DNA from 2 places in the Lysinibacillus phoenicis genome. Region 1 is predicted to be linked to the other one. Evidence: a T-box and tRNA genes for the amino acid it is inferred to sense, from the RefSeq annotation. Region 1 holds a T-box; the other holds one or more tRNA genes.
What was found. The T-box of region 1 lies ahead of trpS (tryptophan--tRNA ligase). A T-box ahead of a tRNA ligase gene usually reads a tRNA of that ligase, here a tRNA-Trp.
Positions count from the first base shown of each region.

Region 2: it has a tRNA-Trp gene. The T-box ahead of trpS (tryptophan--tRNA ligase) is inferred to sense a tRNA for this amino acid. The anticodon was not compared.

Region 1 is NZ_JBDFMP010000002.1:2,091,429-2,100,200, reverse strand. It holds gene ABC382_RS12100 (ATP-dependent Clp protease ATP-binding subunit) at 1-379, shown strand, start outside; gene ABC382_RS12095 (YjzD family protein) at 429-623, opposite strand; gene ABC382_RS12090 (hypothetical protein) at 1,066-1,287, shown strand; gene ABC382_RS12085 (hypothetical protein) at 1,331-1,537, shown strand; gene ABC382_RS12080 (hypothetical protein) at 1,608-1,856, shown strand; gene ABC382_RS12075 (beta-ketoacyl-ACP synthase III) at 2,182-3,120, shown strand; gene fabF (beta-ketoacyl-ACP synthase II) at 3,151-4,392, shown strand; gene ABC382_RS12065 (YuzI family membrane protein) at 4,500-4,721, shown strand; gene trpS (tryptophan--tRNA ligase) at 4,726-5,715, opposite strand; T-box leader at 5,833-6,054, opposite strand; gene spxA (transcriptional regulator SpxA) at 6,544-6,939, shown strand; gene mecA (adaptor protein MecA) at 7,375-8,043, shown strand; gene ABC382_RS12045 (competence protein CoiA) at 8,225-8,772, shown strand, end outside.
Region 2 is NZ_JBDFMP010000002.1:3,510,256-3,519,027, reverse strand. It holds gene ABC382_RS19055 (hypothetical protein) at 1-21, opposite strand, end outside; gene ABC382_RS19050 (asparagine synthase-related protein) at 94-1,824, opposite strand; gene ABC382_RS19045 (lasso peptide biosynthesis B2 protein) at 1,821-2,243, opposite strand; gene ABC382_RS19040 (PqqD family protein) at 2,236-2,496, opposite strand; tRNA gene ABC382_RS19035 (tRNA-Leu) at 2,967-3,047, opposite strand; tRNA gene ABC382_RS19030 (tRNA-Cys) at 3,095-3,168, opposite strand; tRNA gene ABC382_RS19025 (tRNA-Gly) at 3,176-3,250, opposite strand; tRNA gene ABC382_RS19020 (tRNA-Gln) at 3,256-3,330, opposite strand; tRNA gene ABC382_RS19015 (tRNA-His) at 3,335-3,410, opposite strand; tRNA gene ABC382_RS19010 (tRNA-His) at 3,446-3,521, opposite strand; tRNA gene ABC382_RS19005 (tRNA-Trp) at 3,534-3,607, opposite strand; tRNA gene ABC382_RS19000 (tRNA-Tyr) at 3,622-3,705, opposite strand; tRNA gene ABC382_RS18995 (tRNA-Thr) at 3,713-3,788, opposite strand; tRNA gene ABC382_RS18990 (tRNA-Phe) at 3,798-3,873, opposite strand; tRNA gene ABC382_RS18985 (tRNA-Asp) at 3,890-3,965, opposite strand; tRNA gene ABC382_RS18980 (tRNA-Met) at 3,969-4,043, opposite strand; tRNA gene ABC382_RS18975 (tRNA-Val) at 4,070-4,145, opposite strand; tRNA gene ABC382_RS18970 (tRNA-Glu) at 4,161-4,235, opposite strand; tRNA gene ABC382_RS18965 (tRNA-Ser) at 4,260-4,351, opposite strand; tRNA gene ABC382_RS18960 (tRNA-Asn) at 4,357-4,433, opposite strand; rRNA gene rrf (5S ribosomal RNA) at 4,450-4,565, opposite strand; rRNA gene ABC382_RS18950 (23S ribosomal RNA) at 4,676-7,603, opposite strand; rRNA gene ABC382_RS18945 (16S ribosomal RNA) at 7,910-8,772, opposite strand, start outside.

The sequences.
Region 1 (8,772 bases):
AGACGATGCCTCTGTTGAGGACTTAGTTATGACTGCGCTTAGACAACATTTTAAACCAGAGCTGTTAAATCGAATGGATGATATTATTTTCTTCCATGCACTATCGACTAAGCATTTTACAGCAATCGCTTGGAAGTACGTTGAGCAACTGATTAAACGTGTGGCAGAGCAAGAAATTACATTATCTGTTGAGCAAGAAGTGATTAATTGGGTAGTACAGCAAGGTGCCGATGCTCAATTTGGCGCAAGACCACTAAAACGCTTTGTCCAACGACATATTGAAACAGCAGTGGCAAGAGAACTCCTACGTGGTGAGGTTTTACCGGGGGAAACATTGCATGTAAAAATGTGTGATGGTCAATGTGTGGTGGAAAAATAACAGAAAAAACCTGTTCGGCATGATGCTGAACAGGTTTTTTCTAGCTGAATTAATGATGGTCTGCAGCTTCTGGTGTAGGATTGTTTGGAATGATTGCTCCAATAATAAAGATAAGAATAGAGAATACAACTGAAACGATTGCCCCTGTTTTAAAATCAAATGGTACACCAAGTACAGAGCTGACTACATAGTTTAACATAGAAACTAGTAGGAATGACCATATGAACGTTACGATATATTGCATTAATTTCACCTCAACCGAACTTTTTTCATCATAAGATTTTACTCATATTCATTATCATATCATAACATAAATCGAAAAAAAATGAATCATTTATGTGAAACATGGCGAATTTGTCACAACAACTACGAGGTTTTGTATTTTAGTTTTTGATGTTTTTATGAGGCCTAAGAATTGGTAATAGATTTAGGAGACTCGCTCCAAAGCTAGCTGAACCCGCTCCAAAATGGTGTGGAAGCGCTCCAAAATAGGATGAGTCCGCTCGAAAAAGGTGTGGAAGCGCTCCAAAGTAGGTTGAGCCCGCTCGAAAATGGTGGAGAAGTGCTCCAAAGCAGGTTGCCCCGCTTGAAAAAGGTGGAGAAGTCTCCAAAGTAGGGTGTCCCCACTCGAAAATGGTGGAGAAGCGCTCCAAAGTAGGGTGTCCCCGCTCGAAAATGGGTGAGAAGTGCTCCGAAGTAGGGTGTCCCCGCTCGAAAAAGGTGTGGAAGCGCTCCAAAGTAGGATGTCCCCGCTCCAAAATCGTGTGGAAGCGCTCCAAAATAGGATGAGTCCGCTCGAAAAAGGTGTGGAAGCGCTCCAAAATAGGTTGAGCCCGCTCGAAAATGGAGGAGAAGCGCTCCAAAATAGGTTGAGCCCGCTCGAAAATGGTGAAAGCGCTCCAAAATAGGTTGAGCCCGCTCGAAAATGGGTGAGAAGTGCTCCAAAGTAGGGTGTCTCCACTCGAAAATGGTGGAAAGGCGCTCCAAAGTAGGCAGAACCCGCTCGAAAATGGTGGAGAAGCGCTCCAAAATAGACAGGACCCGCTCCAAAAAGGTGTGGAAGCGCTCCAAAGTAGGATATCCCCGCTCGAAAATGGTGGAAAGGCGCTCCAAAGCAGGTTGCCCCGCTCGAAAATGGTGGAGAAGTCTCCAAAGTAGGGTGTCTCCACTCGAAAATGGTGGAGAAGCGCTCCAAAGTAGGGTGTCCCCGCTCGAAAATGGGTGAGAAGTGCTCCAAAGTAGGGTGTCCCCGCTCGAAAAAGGTGTGGAAGCGCTCCAAAGTAGGATGTCCCCGCTCCAAAATCGTGTGGAAGCGCTCCAAAATAGGATGAGTCCGCTCGAAAAAGGTGTGGAAGCGCTCCAAAATAGGTTGAGCCCGCTCGAAAATGGAGGAGAAGCGCTCCAAAATAGGTTGAGCCCGCTCGAAAATGGAGGAGAAGTGCTCCAAAGTAGGGTGTTCCCGCTCGAAAATGGGTGAGAAGTGCTCCAAAATAGGGTGTCTCCACTCGAAAATGGTGGAGAAGCGCTCCAAAGTAGGGTGTCCCCGCTCGAAAATGGTGGAGAAGTGCTCCAAAATAGACAGAACCCGCTCCAAAAAGGTGTGGAAGTGCTCAAAAGCATGACCAACCCGCTCGAAAACAGGTGAAAACCGCTCCAAACCCCGACAACCCTGTCGAATTGAACAAACAAAAGCCTCTCTAAAACACATTAATTTTAATTCATCTTGCGTCCTTCCTTTTGTATGCGTTATAATTATGACCAGTTACTAATAATTGATAGTAAGAAAGCTGAGGGGTTGCTATATGAACGCAGGTATTATAGGAATAGGCAAATATGTTCCTGAGAAGGTCGTTACAAATTTTGATTTGGAAAAAATAATGGATACTTCGGATGAATGGATTCGTACTCGAACAGGCATTGAAGAACGTCATTTTGCGGCAGATGATCAGGAAACTTCAGATTTAGCAGTAGCTGCTGCAAAAGAAGCTATTGCAAAAGCGGGTATTACGCCTGATGAAATTGGTTTAATACTTGTAGCAACTGTAACACAGGATCAAACTTTTCCAAGTGTAGCATGTATGGTTCAGGAACAACTCGGAGCAGTGAACGCTGCGGCGATGGATCAAGCTGCAGCATGTGCAGGATTTATATATAGCTTAGTGACAGCGAAGCACTTTGTAGAGGCAAATGCTTATAAATATGTCTTAGTAGTAGGTGTTGAAAAGCTGTCGAAAGTCATTGACTGGAACGATCGCAATACGGCTGTATTATTCGGTGATGGTGCGAGTGCAGCTATTGTTGGACCAGTATCTGAAGGCAGAGGTATTTTATCATTTGAACTTGGTGCTGATGGTACAGGCGGCAAGAATCTTTATTTAACAAAGCAAGACACGATTGCGATGAACGGTCGTGAAGTGTTTAAATTTGCTGTTCGTCAAATGGGTGAATCAGCGGTTAATGTGTTAGATAAAGCAGGATTAACAAAAGAAGACGTTGATTTTTTAGTGCCGCATCAGGCAAATATACGTATTATGGAATCTGCTCGTGAGCGATTAGAGCTACCACCAGAAAAAATGTCAAAAACGATTCATAAATACGGAAATACTTCCGCAGCTTCTATTGGTATTTCCTTGGTAGATGAGCTCGAAGCAGGTAAGATAAAAGAGGATGATTTATTAGTCCTTGTTGGTTTTGGTGGCGGCTTAACTTGGGGTGCCGTAGCCATGAGATGGGGAAAATAAGAAGGAAAAATGCTTGAGGGGAGTAAGACAATGAGTAAACGACGAGTAGTAATTACAGGAATTGGCGCAGTTACACCATTAGGAAATAGCATTGAAGAAACATGGGCAAACATTAAAGCTGGTAAATCTGGTATTGGTGAGCTAACACGTTTAAATAAAGATCTTTTTGCAGCAAAAATTGCAGCAGAAGTGAAAGATTTTGATATTGAAAAATATATTGATCGTAAAGAAGCTCGTAAAATGGATCGTTTTACGCACTACGCGTTAGCGGCTTCAATTATGGCAATGGAAGATGCACAGCTAACAATTGATGAAGAGCTAGCTCCTCGTGCAGGTGTATGGATTGGCTCTGGAATCGGTGGTATGGAAACTTATGAACAGCAGTTTTTAACGTTCCAAGAGCGTGGCGCTAGACGTGTTAGTCCATTCTTCATTCCAATGATGATTCCTGATATGGCTTCAGGTCAAGTATCCATCCACTTTGGTGCGAAAGGTATTAACTCTTGTTCTGTAACGGCATGTGCTTCAGGAACAAACTCAATTGGTGATGCTTTCAAAGTAATCGAACGTGGAGATGCAGATGTTATGATTTCAGGTGGTGCTGAATCACCAATCGTAACAATGGCAGTAGCAGGCTTCTGTGCCAATACTGCTTTATCATTAAATCAAGATCCACAGGCTGCATGCCGTCCATTTGATAAAAACCGTGATGGTTTTATTATTGGAGAAGGTGCCGGTATTGTCATTTTAGAAGAATATGAACATGCAAAAGCTCGTGGTGCTAAAATCTATGCTGAAGTTTTAGGTTATGGTGCAACAGGAGATGCTCACCATATTACAGCTCCTGCTCCAGAGGGCGAGGGCGCAGCACGTGCGATGATGCAAGCATTGGAAGATGGTGGAGTAGAGCCATCACAAGTTGATTATATTAATGCGCATGGCACAAGTACGCCATACAATGACTTATTTGAAACGCAAGCCGTTAAAACTGCTTTTGGTGAGCATGCTTATAAGCTAGCGATGAGCTCAACAAAATCTATGACAGGTCACTTATTAGGTGCAGCTGGTGGTGTGGAAGCTATTTTCACAGCATTAGCCCTTAAAGAAGGTATCTTACCGCCAACAATCAATTTAACGGATCCAGATCCTGAATGTGATTTAGATTATGTTCCAAATGAAGCGAGAGAAGCAACGATTCAATATGCAATGAGTAATTCTCTTGGTTTTGGTGGTCACAATGCAAGTCTTCTATTCAAAAAATATGAAGCATAATATCTAAACTAGAAAAAACGTCAGCCAAATTTAAACGGCTGACGTCTTTTTTTATAGTTTTGTGAATACATGATAAGTAAGAAGAAATAGAAAGGATGCCTCTACTTATGTTTCGTCTCTTTTTATTTTTAGTAAGCTATGGCTTAATGATCCTCTCTGTAGGGAATCTCATATTGTATTTAAATTACCGTACGCTAGGTTATTCCTGGAAGGTTGTTTTTAAATTTATTTTTCAAACAACGGAATTTTATATGGCGATAGGGGCCTGCATCATCATATGCGCTGTCGTTCTTGATTTAGGCTTTGATCGTTCCACTGATAAGCTTTAAATTGTTAGCGACGCGCACGGCCTAAGCCCATTGCTTCTTCCATACGTTTTAAAGTGGCACTTGCAATGGCATTTGCTTTTGCTGCACCTTCATCTAGAATGGCATCTAATTCAGATGACTCTACTAAATGATAGAACTTTTCTTGAATAGGAGTTAGGTGTTCAATAACCGCTGTTGCAACACCTTGCTTGAATCCACCATAACCAATGCCTTCATATTTTTTCACTAAGTCATCAATAGATACACCTGAAATAGCTGATTCGATTGTCAATAAATTTGAAACACCTGGTTTATTTTCCACATCAAATGCTACAACACCGTCTGAATCCGTAACAGCTGATTTGATTTTTTTCTCAATTTCTTTCGCTGTATCAAGTAAGCGGATTGTTGCCTTTGTATTTGGATCCGATTTACTCATCTTTTTTGTTGGCTCTTGTAGTGATTTAATACGAGCACCTGCTTTTGGTAATTGAATTTCTGGAATCGTTAGGACATCCCCGTAACGTTTGTTAAAGCGTTCTGCTAGGTCACGTGTTAATTCAATATGTTGTTTCTGGTCATCGCCGACAGGAACAATGTTTGTATTATAAAGTAGAATGTCTGCAGCCATTAACGGTGGGTATGTTAAAAGAGCGGCAGAGACGCTTTCCTTACCGTGTGACTTATCTTTAAATTGTGTCATACGTTCAAGCTCCCCAATTGAAGCCACACATTGTAACATCCATCCTGCCTGAGCGTGTGCAGGTACCTCTGATTGAATGAATAATGTAGATTTTTTAGGATCAATGCCAGTAGCGATATAGGTAGCTGCTAGCTTGCGAATGCTTTCGCGTAATTCCTTTGGATCTTGTGCCACAGTAATTGCATGCTGGTCAACGATGCAATAAATAGCGTTTCCTTCATCTTGTAATGCAGGGAATTGCTTAAATGCCCCTAAATAGTTCCCTAATGTTACGATTCCTGTAGGCTGTACGCCAGAAAAAATAGTTGTCATGAAAATTTCCTCCTCGAATTCAAGTTCCGCGGCTTTTAGCCAGCGGCGTAACTTTCATCATTAAACCGATTGATGAAAATAAAAAAACATCATGCGTCCTCATTAGATTTTTTCTAAAGAAGGGACGAATGATGTTTGAATCCGCGGTACCACCCAGCTTGCCTAAAAAGGCCACTCTGCTTCGTAACGTGAAGTGACGAGCTTTGCTAGTTGCTCAAGTAGCGTTCACAAAGCTAACTCGGAAGTCCATTCCACATGCCTCCACGATCTGTTTGCAGCGACCACAGACTCTCTAAACGTGAAATATGCATATGTACTACTCTTCGTCAGCGTTTTTCTCAATTCAAATTGTTTAAATTGATTTTATTGCAATGAATTATATTATAAAGATTCCATTGTGTAAAGTCAGACTTTTGACTGTGTTTTTTTTCATAAAAAAATTATATGCTTTTTCTGTTGTGTAATAATGTTATAAATTTATACTTTTTTATTAAAAATATGTTTCGCTGTACACACCAAATTGACAATTTTCTCGTTTAATTTTTATAAATGAGAACAACTAAGATCCAAGCCTAGATGTTTAAAATGCATTGAAAGTGGGAATGTTAATAGTAGCACATAAGATAGTAGAAAATACGCTACATTAAAAGATGTATAAAAAGAAAGAATATTTAGTTGTGGGTTCAGTCTTTTTTTATTGGAACTATATTCAAATACAGCGGAGTACTGTATAATGGTACTGTGTATTTTACTTTACATTAATTCTAATTTAACACTCTGGTTCTGGTTTTAGATAATAATTTCGAAATGAAAGGATGTGTCAGAATGATCGTAACCCTATTTACATCACCAAGTTGTACCTCTTGTCGTAAAGCGAAAGCTTGGTTAGAGGAGCACGAAATTCCATATACAGAACGTAATATATTTTCTGAGCCACTAAGTATTAGTGAAATTAAAAAAATTTTACGTATGACTGAAGACGGGACAGATGAAATTATTTCTACTCGTTCAAAAATATTCCAAAAATTAAATGTAGATGTTGAAAGTTTACCACTACAACGTTTATATGAATTAATTCAGGAGTATCCTGGTTTATTACGCCGACCAATCATTTTGGATGAAAAACGTCTCCAAGTTGGCTATAATGAAGATGAAATTCGTCGCTTCCTACCTCGTAAAGTTCGAGCATATCAGCTTCAAGAAGCGCAGCGAATGGTGAATTAAAATTACCCATTTTGAATAATATATGTAGTAGATGTTACAAATGTGGAATGCATGTTGTGACATCTATTTTTTTATGTTTTACTTATGTAAAACCTTCTATATGAAGTATAATAATTAATAGGAAAAGTCATATATTTCCGTTAAAGTATGTTAAACTTGATTTAAGTTAAATAGTTTACTACAATTTCAATAATTCAAATATCTTCTGTGAAACGGTGTATATCCTTTTCATTTTATGACAGAACAGCATACAATAGAGTTAGAGACAACTGTGAACAAAATAATCGATGTTTACGGTGTACTCGATGGTTTAACTGTAGTGTGGTCAAAGGTTGAAAAACAAATGCGGTATGAAGGTTAAAAACAAAGAATAAAAGCATACTAATGAAACAAAACTGTTTTTCGACATATGACAGTGAAGGGAGATGAGGTCTAGTGGACATCGAACGTGTAAATGAAAATACACTCAAGCTCTTTATTACGTACAATGATATAGAGGATCGCGGCTATAGTCGTGAAGAGATTTGGTACAATCGAGCAAAGGGTGAACAACTTTTTTGGGATATGATTGATGAAGTAAACACGGAGGATTATTTTGATGTAGAGGGTCCGATTTGGATTCATATCAATGCATCTGAAGTTGGCTTAGAAATCATTGTCACACGTGCACATATTTTAAAAGACGGTGAAACATTAGATGGTCATTCGAATTTTGATGAACACAAAGATATGTTTGCACCATTCGATGAAGTTGGGGAAGATCTTCTTAGCCAGCTAACTCAATTTGGTGACATGGATGAGTCAGAATTATTTATGGATACAGACATTTATGTTTATAAATTTAAAGATATTGATGAGTTAATCCCTGTCGCAAAACGAATGACAGACGAATTAGTGGATTCCTCATTATTCAAATATGAAGATTGGTTCTATTTAGTTGTTGATTTTGGTAACGCAGATGAGGAGTTAAATCGTCATGATAGAAATGCGGTCATCAAAGAATTTTTAACACCATCCAATTTCACAATTCATCGTCTAGAGGAGTACGGTGAAAAGATAATGGAATTTAATTGCTTTGAAACAATCCGAAAATATTTTGTTTAAGCATTGGATTACCTGATTTGTTAGACTGCAGTGAAACTCGTTCATGATCGAGTTTCACTGCAGTCCTTTTTTTATCCTTATAAATTTTTAGACCGCATTTCTTTAATTTCAAGAAAAACAGCTTATTTCTTTGTGATAGCCATTCCTCTCTACTATAGTTGGCTAAAAAGGAGCTGATTTGATGCTTATTGCTTATAACAATCAACAGCAGCTATTTCTCCCATATCAATATACGAGGAAAGCTTTACAGCGATATAGGCGACAGATGAAATTTTTTTGTCCACAGTGTCTTGAACCTGTTCAATTGAAAATAGGTCACTCTAAAATTCCACATTTTGCCCACCTCTCAAATAATAAATGTTCACAATTATTTTCAGAAGGGGAATCTAAGTTACATCTACAAGGTAAAATTCAAATATATGAATGGTTAAAAAAGCTTAAATATAAAGTGAAACTGGAGCCATTTTTAAATAAGCTTTCTCAGCGTCCAGATATACTTGTTACAATGGATGACAAGCATTTTGCTTTTGAATATCAATGTAGTACAATCCCCCACGAAATATGGGACCGACGAACAGAGGGTTATGAAAAAAATGGCATACAAGCAATTTGGCTTTTTCAAACTCCTCAAAGCAAAGATACTTTAAGTGGTATATGCAAAATTAAAATTCCTCCTTTGCTGCAAAAAGCGTTTATCTTGGACGCAGAAGAATTACCTTATTTAATAAC
Region 2 (8,772 bases), 1.4 Mb from region 1:
TTTGCTATATGTCATTAACATAATTATTTCCTCCTGTAACCCTTAGAAATAGCACAATATACCTACACTAACAACCTCCTTATTAATATTGATTCATTTCACTTCTTGCATAATCCATACTTCAATGGAGAACAGTAATAAAAAAGCTTCATCTATCAACAAACCATTTCTCCACTTATATAAATTTTCTTCCCAAAACTCTTCTGAACAAAGACCTAACTTTGAGACAACTAAAGGGGACTTTACATTAGAATAAATTGAATTCCAATTTTTCCTTATACTCTTTAATGTATGAGCAATGTGTGATGTTTTATTTATACGCAGTCGAATACTGTCAGGTAACTTATTTTTCTGAGAGTCTCTTAAAATTTTTTTCGTGTAGAAAGGATCAAAGAGAATATGACTAGGGATTTTAATCATAAAAGAAATTAATTCCCTATCTAAAAAAGGATGTTTTATATCCGCACCATAAAAGCCACCTATCGCCCTATCCATATAATGATTGGCTTTTGCATTTAACATTTGATAAAATAAATTTCTAGCATGATTCCGTTTATTTTTAGTGGCTCTACTAAAAGGATGTGGTTGAATGATGTACTCACGTAATCCTTTAAAAGCAGACATATTTGTATACATACAATATTTAGTTAAATCGCCGAACATATCCTTTATTTTTCCTTCTCTAACGTAATCTCTTAATAAATACGGCGGATTCGTTAAAAGTTGGTCACCACCATAACCTGTTAGGATACTATATGTATTATTGTTTACACTTGACTCTATTAAGGGAGAAATAAATTCACATGTAGGAGCAGTAGCATACGGTTCGTCAAAACGTAATATATTATTCCGAAGATCTTCATACATCAATACTGAATCATAATTTAGAAAAGTACCTTTAGAATTATATTGTTCTAATAATTCCGTTATATATGCACTTTCATCGCATTCCTTTAATTCATCAAAAACAACGCTTACCGAATTAATTTCTCCGTATCTTTGCCCCAATCGTTTTGACACATTAAAAATAGTAGTTGAATCTAAGCCACCGCTTAATAACACCGTATTTCGCTTGCTTTTGTGTACTCTCCTCAAAACTGCTTTGTTCAAAATACTTTCGAATTCTTCAATTAACGCTTCCCGATTAATAGTTGTCTCCTTCACCATCCATTTATCAGAAAATAATTCATCATAATTCACATACTTTATTAGGTTAATTTCCTTATTTTCATAAACAAACATATTCCCACTCGGTAAACGCAAGATGTCTTTATATGGCGTTAAATAGGAATCAACAATTCCATTTGCATTTAGATATTCTTGAAAGTAAACACCGTTCAACTCAGGTGTATTTAGATAACTTTTCAATAGAAAGATATCGCTCGCAACTACTAATTTTGTATCGGTTTTTAAATAAAAGAGCCTTTTTACCCCCAAGGTATCTCTACAAGCCATTAATGTAAAATTCTTTTTATCAAATAGAACAAATGAAAATTCGCCATCTAAACGCTTCACAAAATCCAAACCAAAAGTGTTATAAAGGGAAATTAAATTAGTGAGTAATTCTTGTTCTGTCCAATCAACATTTTCATATACACCATGATTCAAAATATTGTATATCACAATGTCTCCCACTATTAACACATCATTATTTTCAAAAAACACATATGGGGTCGTATTTTGAGCATATGCTGCTTTCAAAACAAAGTTCTGTGAAGATGTGTTGAAATAATTTACTTTTGATTTACTGTTGATCTTAAGATGTCCATTATCATTTATTTCACATTCCGAATTATTAATAAATTCAAATAAGTACCAATTCAACTAGGTTCAACTTCCTTCATATACGAGTTAGAATCTATAATTACTTTCAATGAATCAATATTTTCCATTTCTTCAAACAAATTGTGTCCCTGATACCGAATCCATGCATGTGCCTCTAACGGAAATTTTTTTATCCCTATTACCATGTTTACTGGTATACCATACTTAGATTGAAGTATCTTATAACCAATTAAAGTTTTGTGTATACAATCCGCTTTCCTAGGATACCAACAGCAAACATGGTCTAAAAGAATAAACCATTCCAAAATCTCTTCAGAGTTCTCCTCAGTCAAAGCCTCATTAGAACCATTTATAGAATATTTATTTATATAGCTTCTAAAGACTTTATCAAAACCTTTTCTTCGAATTTGGAAATCTAAAGATATTAATTCTTTGTATAAATATAAAAAATTATACAAATTTAATTAACCCTCCTTTTGACAACGAATTTAAAAATCCATCTAAATCCTTTTGAATAATCAAAATATCTTCATTTGTTTTTTTAGCTATTAATCTGGAAATATCAGAGATTATCGGTGTTCTATCTAACTCTTCCCAAATAAACGAACTAAATTTATCTAGTGCGTAAATTTGATTCGTATAAATATTAATAATCAGATATTCATCCTCTTCTTTATAGGAAAGAAGAAACTTTGATTTTTTTACACGCATCTCTTTACCACTTCCTACTCTTTTACTGTGTGAACAATCTCTAATACTGTTCTTGATTACTACTATACACAGTAATAAGCCCTAGCAGTTTCTTTACTCTTAACATCTTCTTTCTTCCACATAACCGTTTTTTCCCTACTTACTTCATTACGTTTATGATGATATAAACGTAATGAAGTAAAATAATAACTCTTGTGCATATTGATTTTATCCGCATCAATTCCATCAACCTATACATAAATAAAACTGTACGTAGATTGATAACTAACAATCCGCGTACAGTATAAATGTCAACACCAATAGGCTCTTACATATTCGAGAAATCGAAGCTGAGATCGATTTTTCGTTTATCTATCTATTAGTTGAAAACTTGTAATCTCTTAGGAAATACAAAAAGCTCACAAACCTTGATAGTACAAGGTTTGTGAGCTTTCTAAACTTACTAAATGTAACGTATATATACGTAATGATACCGGTGGTCGGGGTCGAACCGACACTCCAAAGGAACACGATTTTGAGTCGTGCGCGTCTGCCAATTCCGCCACACCGGCATAATGGAGATAAAAAAAATCGGATAAACCGATTATCAGATAAAATATGGAGGCGGCAACCGGATTTGAACCGGTGATAAGGGTGTTGCAGACCCGTGCCTTACCACTTGGCTATGCCGCCATCATATTGGAGCGGAAGACGAGGTTCGAACTCGCGACCCCCACCTTGGCAAGGTGGTGTTCTACCACTGAACTACTTCCGCAAAAATGGCTGGGGTACTAGGATTCGAACCTAGGCATGACGGAATCAAAATCCGTTGCCTTACCGCTTGGCTATACCCCAACAATGGGGCGACTGATGGGAATCGAACCCACGAATGCCGGAACCACAATCCGGTGCGTTAACCACTTCGCCACAATCGCCATTGTATTATGATGTTTATTAATTTTATATTTGATGGGGCGACTGATGGGAATCGAACCCACGAATGCCGGAACCACAATCCGGTGCGTTAACCACTTCGCCACAATCGCCATAAAATTAATTGGCAGGGGCAGTAGGAATCGAACCCACACCAAAGGTTTTGGAGACCTCTATTCTACCGTTGAACTATGCCCCTATAGTAAAAAAAACTGGTGGAGGGGGACGGATTCGAACCGCCGAACCCTAAGGAGCGGATTTACAGTCCGCCGCGTTTAGCCACTTCGCTACCCCTCCGGGAAAATGGTGCCGGCTATAGGAATCGAACCCACGACCTACTGATTACAAGTCAGTTGCTCTACCTGCTGAGCTAAACCGGCAAAAAAATATGGTGGGTCAGGACGGAATCGAACCGCCGACACTTAGAGCTTCAATCTAATGCTCTACCAACTGAGCTACTGACCCATATTTAAAAAATAAATGGCGGTCCCGACCGGGATCGAACCGGCGATCTCCTGCGTGACAGGCAGGCATGTTAACCGCTACACCACGGGACCATTTGGTTGCGGGGGCCGGATTTGAACCAACGACCTTCGGGTTATGAGCCCGACGAGCTACCACTGCTCCACCCCGCGATAATACTATGTTGTTATGAAAAATATGGTGGAGGATGACGGGCTCGAACCGCCGACCCTCTGCTTGTAAGGCAGATGCTCTCCCAGCTGAGCTAATCCTCCATCTGGGTATTTAAATGGTGACCCCTACGGGATTCGAACCCGTGTTACCGCCGTGAAAGGGCGGTGTCTTAACCACTTGACCAAGGGGCCTTCGTTTGGAATAAATCAAAGTGCTGGCGGAGAGTAAGGGATTTGAACCCTTGAGACAGTGTTAACCGCCTACACGATTTCCAATCGTGCTCCTTCGGCCACTCGGACAACTCTCCAAGAATGGCTCCGAAGGCAGGACTCGAACCTGCGACAACCTGATTAACAGTCAGGTGCTACTACCAACTGAGCTACTTCGGAATAATTTTAGTATATAGCCTAGCGACGTCCTACTCTCACAGGGGGAAGCCCCCAACTACCATCGGCGCTAAAGAGCTTAACTTCCGTGTTCGGTATGGGAACGGGTGTGACCTCTTTGCCATCATCACTAGACTATTTGAAAGACAATACCTATTATAACATATTTTATCAAAATTACAAGTATATTATAATATTTTATTCTTTCAAAACTGGATAAACGTACATTGACTGCTTCAAACAATTTGGTTAAGTCCTCGATCGATTAGTATTCGTCAGCTCCATGTGTCACCACACTTCCACCTCGAACCTATCTACCTCATCGTCTTTGAGGGATCTTACTTACTTGCGTAATGGGAAATCTCATCTTGAGGGGGGCTTCATGCTTAGATGCTTTCAGCACTTATCCCGTCCACACATAGCTACCCAGCGATGCCTTTGGCAAGACAACTGGTACACCAGCGGTGTGTCCATCCCGGTCCTCTCGTACTAAGGACAGCTCCTCTCAAATTTCCTACGCCCACGACGGATAGGGACCGAACTGTCTCACGACGTTCTGAACCCAGCTCGCGTACCGCTTTAATGGGCGAACAGCCCAACCCTTGGGACCGACTACAGCCCCAGGATGCGATGAGCCGACATCGAGGTGCCAAACCTCCCCGTCGATGTGGACTCTTGGGGGAGATAAGCCTGTTATCCCCGGGGTAGCTTTTATCCGTTGAGCGATGGCCCTTCCATGCGGAACCACCGGATCACTAAGCCCGTCTTTCGACCCTGCTCGACTTGTAGGTCTCGCAGTCAAGCTCCCTTGTGCCTTTACACTCTACGAATGATTTCCAACCATTCTGAGGGAACCTTTGGGCGCCTCCGTTACCTTTTAGGAGGCGACCGCCCCAGTCAAACTGTCCGCCTGACACTGTCTCCTGCCCCGCTAAGGGGCATGGGTTAGAATTTCAATACAACCAGGGTAGTATCCCACCGACGCCTCCTTCGAAGCTGGCGCTCCGAGATCTCTGGCTCCTACCTATCCTGTACAAGTTGTACCAAAATTCAATATCAGGCTACAGTAAAGCTCCACGGGGTCTTTCCGTCCTGTCGCGGGTAACCTGCATCTTCACAGGTACTATAATTTCACCGAGTCTCTCGTTGAGACAGTGCCCAGATCGTTACGCCTTTCGTGCGGGTCGGAACTTACCCGACAAGGAATTTCGCTACCTTAGGACCGTTATAGTTACGGCCGCCGTTTACTGGGGCTTCAATTCGCAGCTTCGCTTGCGCTAACCACTCCTCTTAACCTTCCAGCACCGGGCAGGCGTCAGCCCCTATACGTCACCTTACGGTTTTGCAGAGACCTGTGTTTTTGCTAAACAGTCGCCTGGGCCTATTCACTGCGGCTCTCATGCGCTTGCACGCTCAAGAGCACCCCTTCTCCCGAAGTTACGGGGTCATTTTGCCGAGTTCCTTAACGAGAGTTCTCTCGCACACCTTAGGATTCTCTCCTCGACTACCTGTGTCGGTTTGCGGTACGGGCACCTCTCACCTCGATAGAGGCTTTTCTTGGCAGTGTGAAATCAGGAACTTCGTCCATATGGACTCGCCATCACAGCTCAACGTTACAGTGTGCGGATTTGCCTACACACACGCCTTACTGCTTGGACGCGCATAACCAACAGCGCGCTTACCCTATCCTACTGCGTCCCCCCATTTCTCAAACGGTGAGGAGGTGGTACAGGAATATCAACCTGTTGTCCATCGCCTACGCCTGTCGGCCTCGGCTTAGGTCCCGACTAACCCTGAGCGGACGAGCCTTCCTCAGGAAACCTTAGTCATACGGTGGACGGGATTCTCACCCGTCTTTCGCTACTCATACCGGCATTCTCACTTCTAAGCGCTCCACCAGTCCTTCCGGTCTGACTTCAACGCACTTAGAACGCTCTCCTACCACTGACATCGTAGATGTCAATCCACAGCTTCGGTGAATCGTTTAGCCCCGATACATTTTCGGCGCAGCGTCACTCGACCAGTGAGCTATTACGCACTCTTTAAATGATGGCTGCTTCTAAGCCAACATCCTGGTTGTCTGTGCAACGCCACATCCTTTTCCACTTAACGATTACTTTGGGACCTTAGCTGGTGGTCTGGGCTGTTTCCCTTTTGACTACGGATCTTATCACTCGCAGTCTGACTCCCGTGTATAAATATCTGGCATTCGGAGTTTGTCTGAATTCGGTAAACCGGGATGGCCCCCTAGTCCAAACAGTGCTCTACCTCCAGTATTCTCATCACGAGGCTAGCCCTAAAGCTATTTCGGAGAGAACCAGCTATCTCCAAGTTCGATTGGAATTTCTCCGCTACCCACACCTCATCCCCGCACTTTTCAACGTGCGTGGGTTCGGGCCTCCAGTAAGTGTTACCTTACCTTCACCCTGGACATGGGTAGATCACCTGGTTTCGGGTCTACGACCACGTACTATTTCGCCCTATTCAGACTCGCTTTCGCTGCGGCTCCGCCTTCTAAAGCTTAACCTTGCACGTAATCGTAACTCGCCGGTTCATTCTACAAAAGGCACGCTATCACCCATTAACGGGCTCTAACTACTTGTAGGCACACGGTTTCAGGATCTCTTTCACTCCCCTTCCGGGGTGCTTTTCACCTTTCCCTCACGGTACTGGTTCACTATCGGTCACTAGGTAGTATTTAGCCTTGGGAGATGGTCCTCCCGGATTCCGACGGAATTTCACGTGTTCCGCCGTACTCAGGATCCACTCAGGAGAGAACGAACTTTCGACTACAGGGCTTTTACCTGCTCTGGCGGACCTTTCCAAGTCGCTTCATCTAACTCGCTCTTTTGTAACTCCGTATAGAGTGTCCTACAACCCCAAGAGGCAAGCCTCTTGGTTTGGGCTCTTCCCGTTTCGCTCGCCGCTACTCAGGGAATCGATTTTTCTTTCTCTTCCTCCAGGTACTTAGATGTTTCAGTTCCCTGGGTCTGCCTTCAAGACGCTATGTATTCACGTCAAGATACTACGCGATTAAACGTAGTGGGTTCCCCCATTCGGAAATCTCCGGATCAAAGCTCACTTACAGCTCCCCGAAGCATATCGGTGTTAGTGCCGTCCTTCTTCGGCTCCTAGTGCCAAGGCATTCGCCGTGCGCCCTTAATAACTTAACCTACAGCTTTCAATACACATCGCATTTCGTTGTCAGCTTCACTCGTTCAATCAGTCACGTACTGAAGTACGCTCCTTCATTCACTCGATTGCTTCCTAGAACTGCTCGTGTCTTGAAACCTTACTAATGTTATTAAGCCTATAAAAAAACTTAAAAAATAAATGTGTTTGTTACAATTTCAATGTCGTTTTATCCAGTTTTCAAAGAACAAGTTTTGAAGTATTTCATTCGGAAGAATGAACCTTCAAAACTGAACGCAAAACGTAATCTTACAAACCCTAGGTTTGTATTCCGAAATAATCCTTAGAAAGGAGGTGATCCAGCCGCACCTTCCGATACGGCTACCTTGTTACGACTTCACCCCAATCATCTATCCCACCTTCGGCGGCTGGCTCCAAAAGGTTACCTCACCGACTTCGGGTGTTACAAACTCTCGTGGTGTGACGGGCGGTGTGTACAAGGCCCGGGAACGTATTCACCGCGGCATGCTGATCCGCGATTACTAGCGATTCCGGCTTCATGTAGGCGAGTTGCAGCCTACAATCCGAACTGAGAACGACTTTATCGGATTAGCTCCCTCTCGCGAGTTGGCAACCGTTTGTATCGTCCATTGTAGCACGTGTGTAGCCCAGGTCATAAGGGGCATGATGATTTGACGTCATCCCCACCTTCCTCCGGTTTGTCACCGGCAGTCACCTTAGAGTGCCCAACTAAATGATGGCAACTAAGATCAAGGGTTGCGCTCGTTGCGGGACTTAACCCAACATCTCACGACACGAGCTGACGACAACCATGCACCACCTGTCACCGTTGCCCCCGAAGGGGAAACTATATCTCTACAGTGGTCAACGGGATGTCAAGACCTGGTAAGGTTCTTCGCGTTGCTTCGAATTAAACCACATGCTCCACCGCTTGTGCGGGCCCCCGTCAATTCCTTTGAGTTTCAGTCTTGCGACCGTACTCCCCAGGCGGAGTGCTTAATGCGTTAGCTGCAGCACTAAGGGGCGGAAACCCCCTAACACTTAGCACTCATCGTTTACGGCGTGGACTACCAGGGTATCTAATCCTGTTTGCTCCCCACGCTTTCGCGCCTCAGCGTCAGTTACAGACCAGAAAGTCGCCTTCGCCACTGGTGTTCCTCCAAATCTCTACGCATTTCACCGCTACACT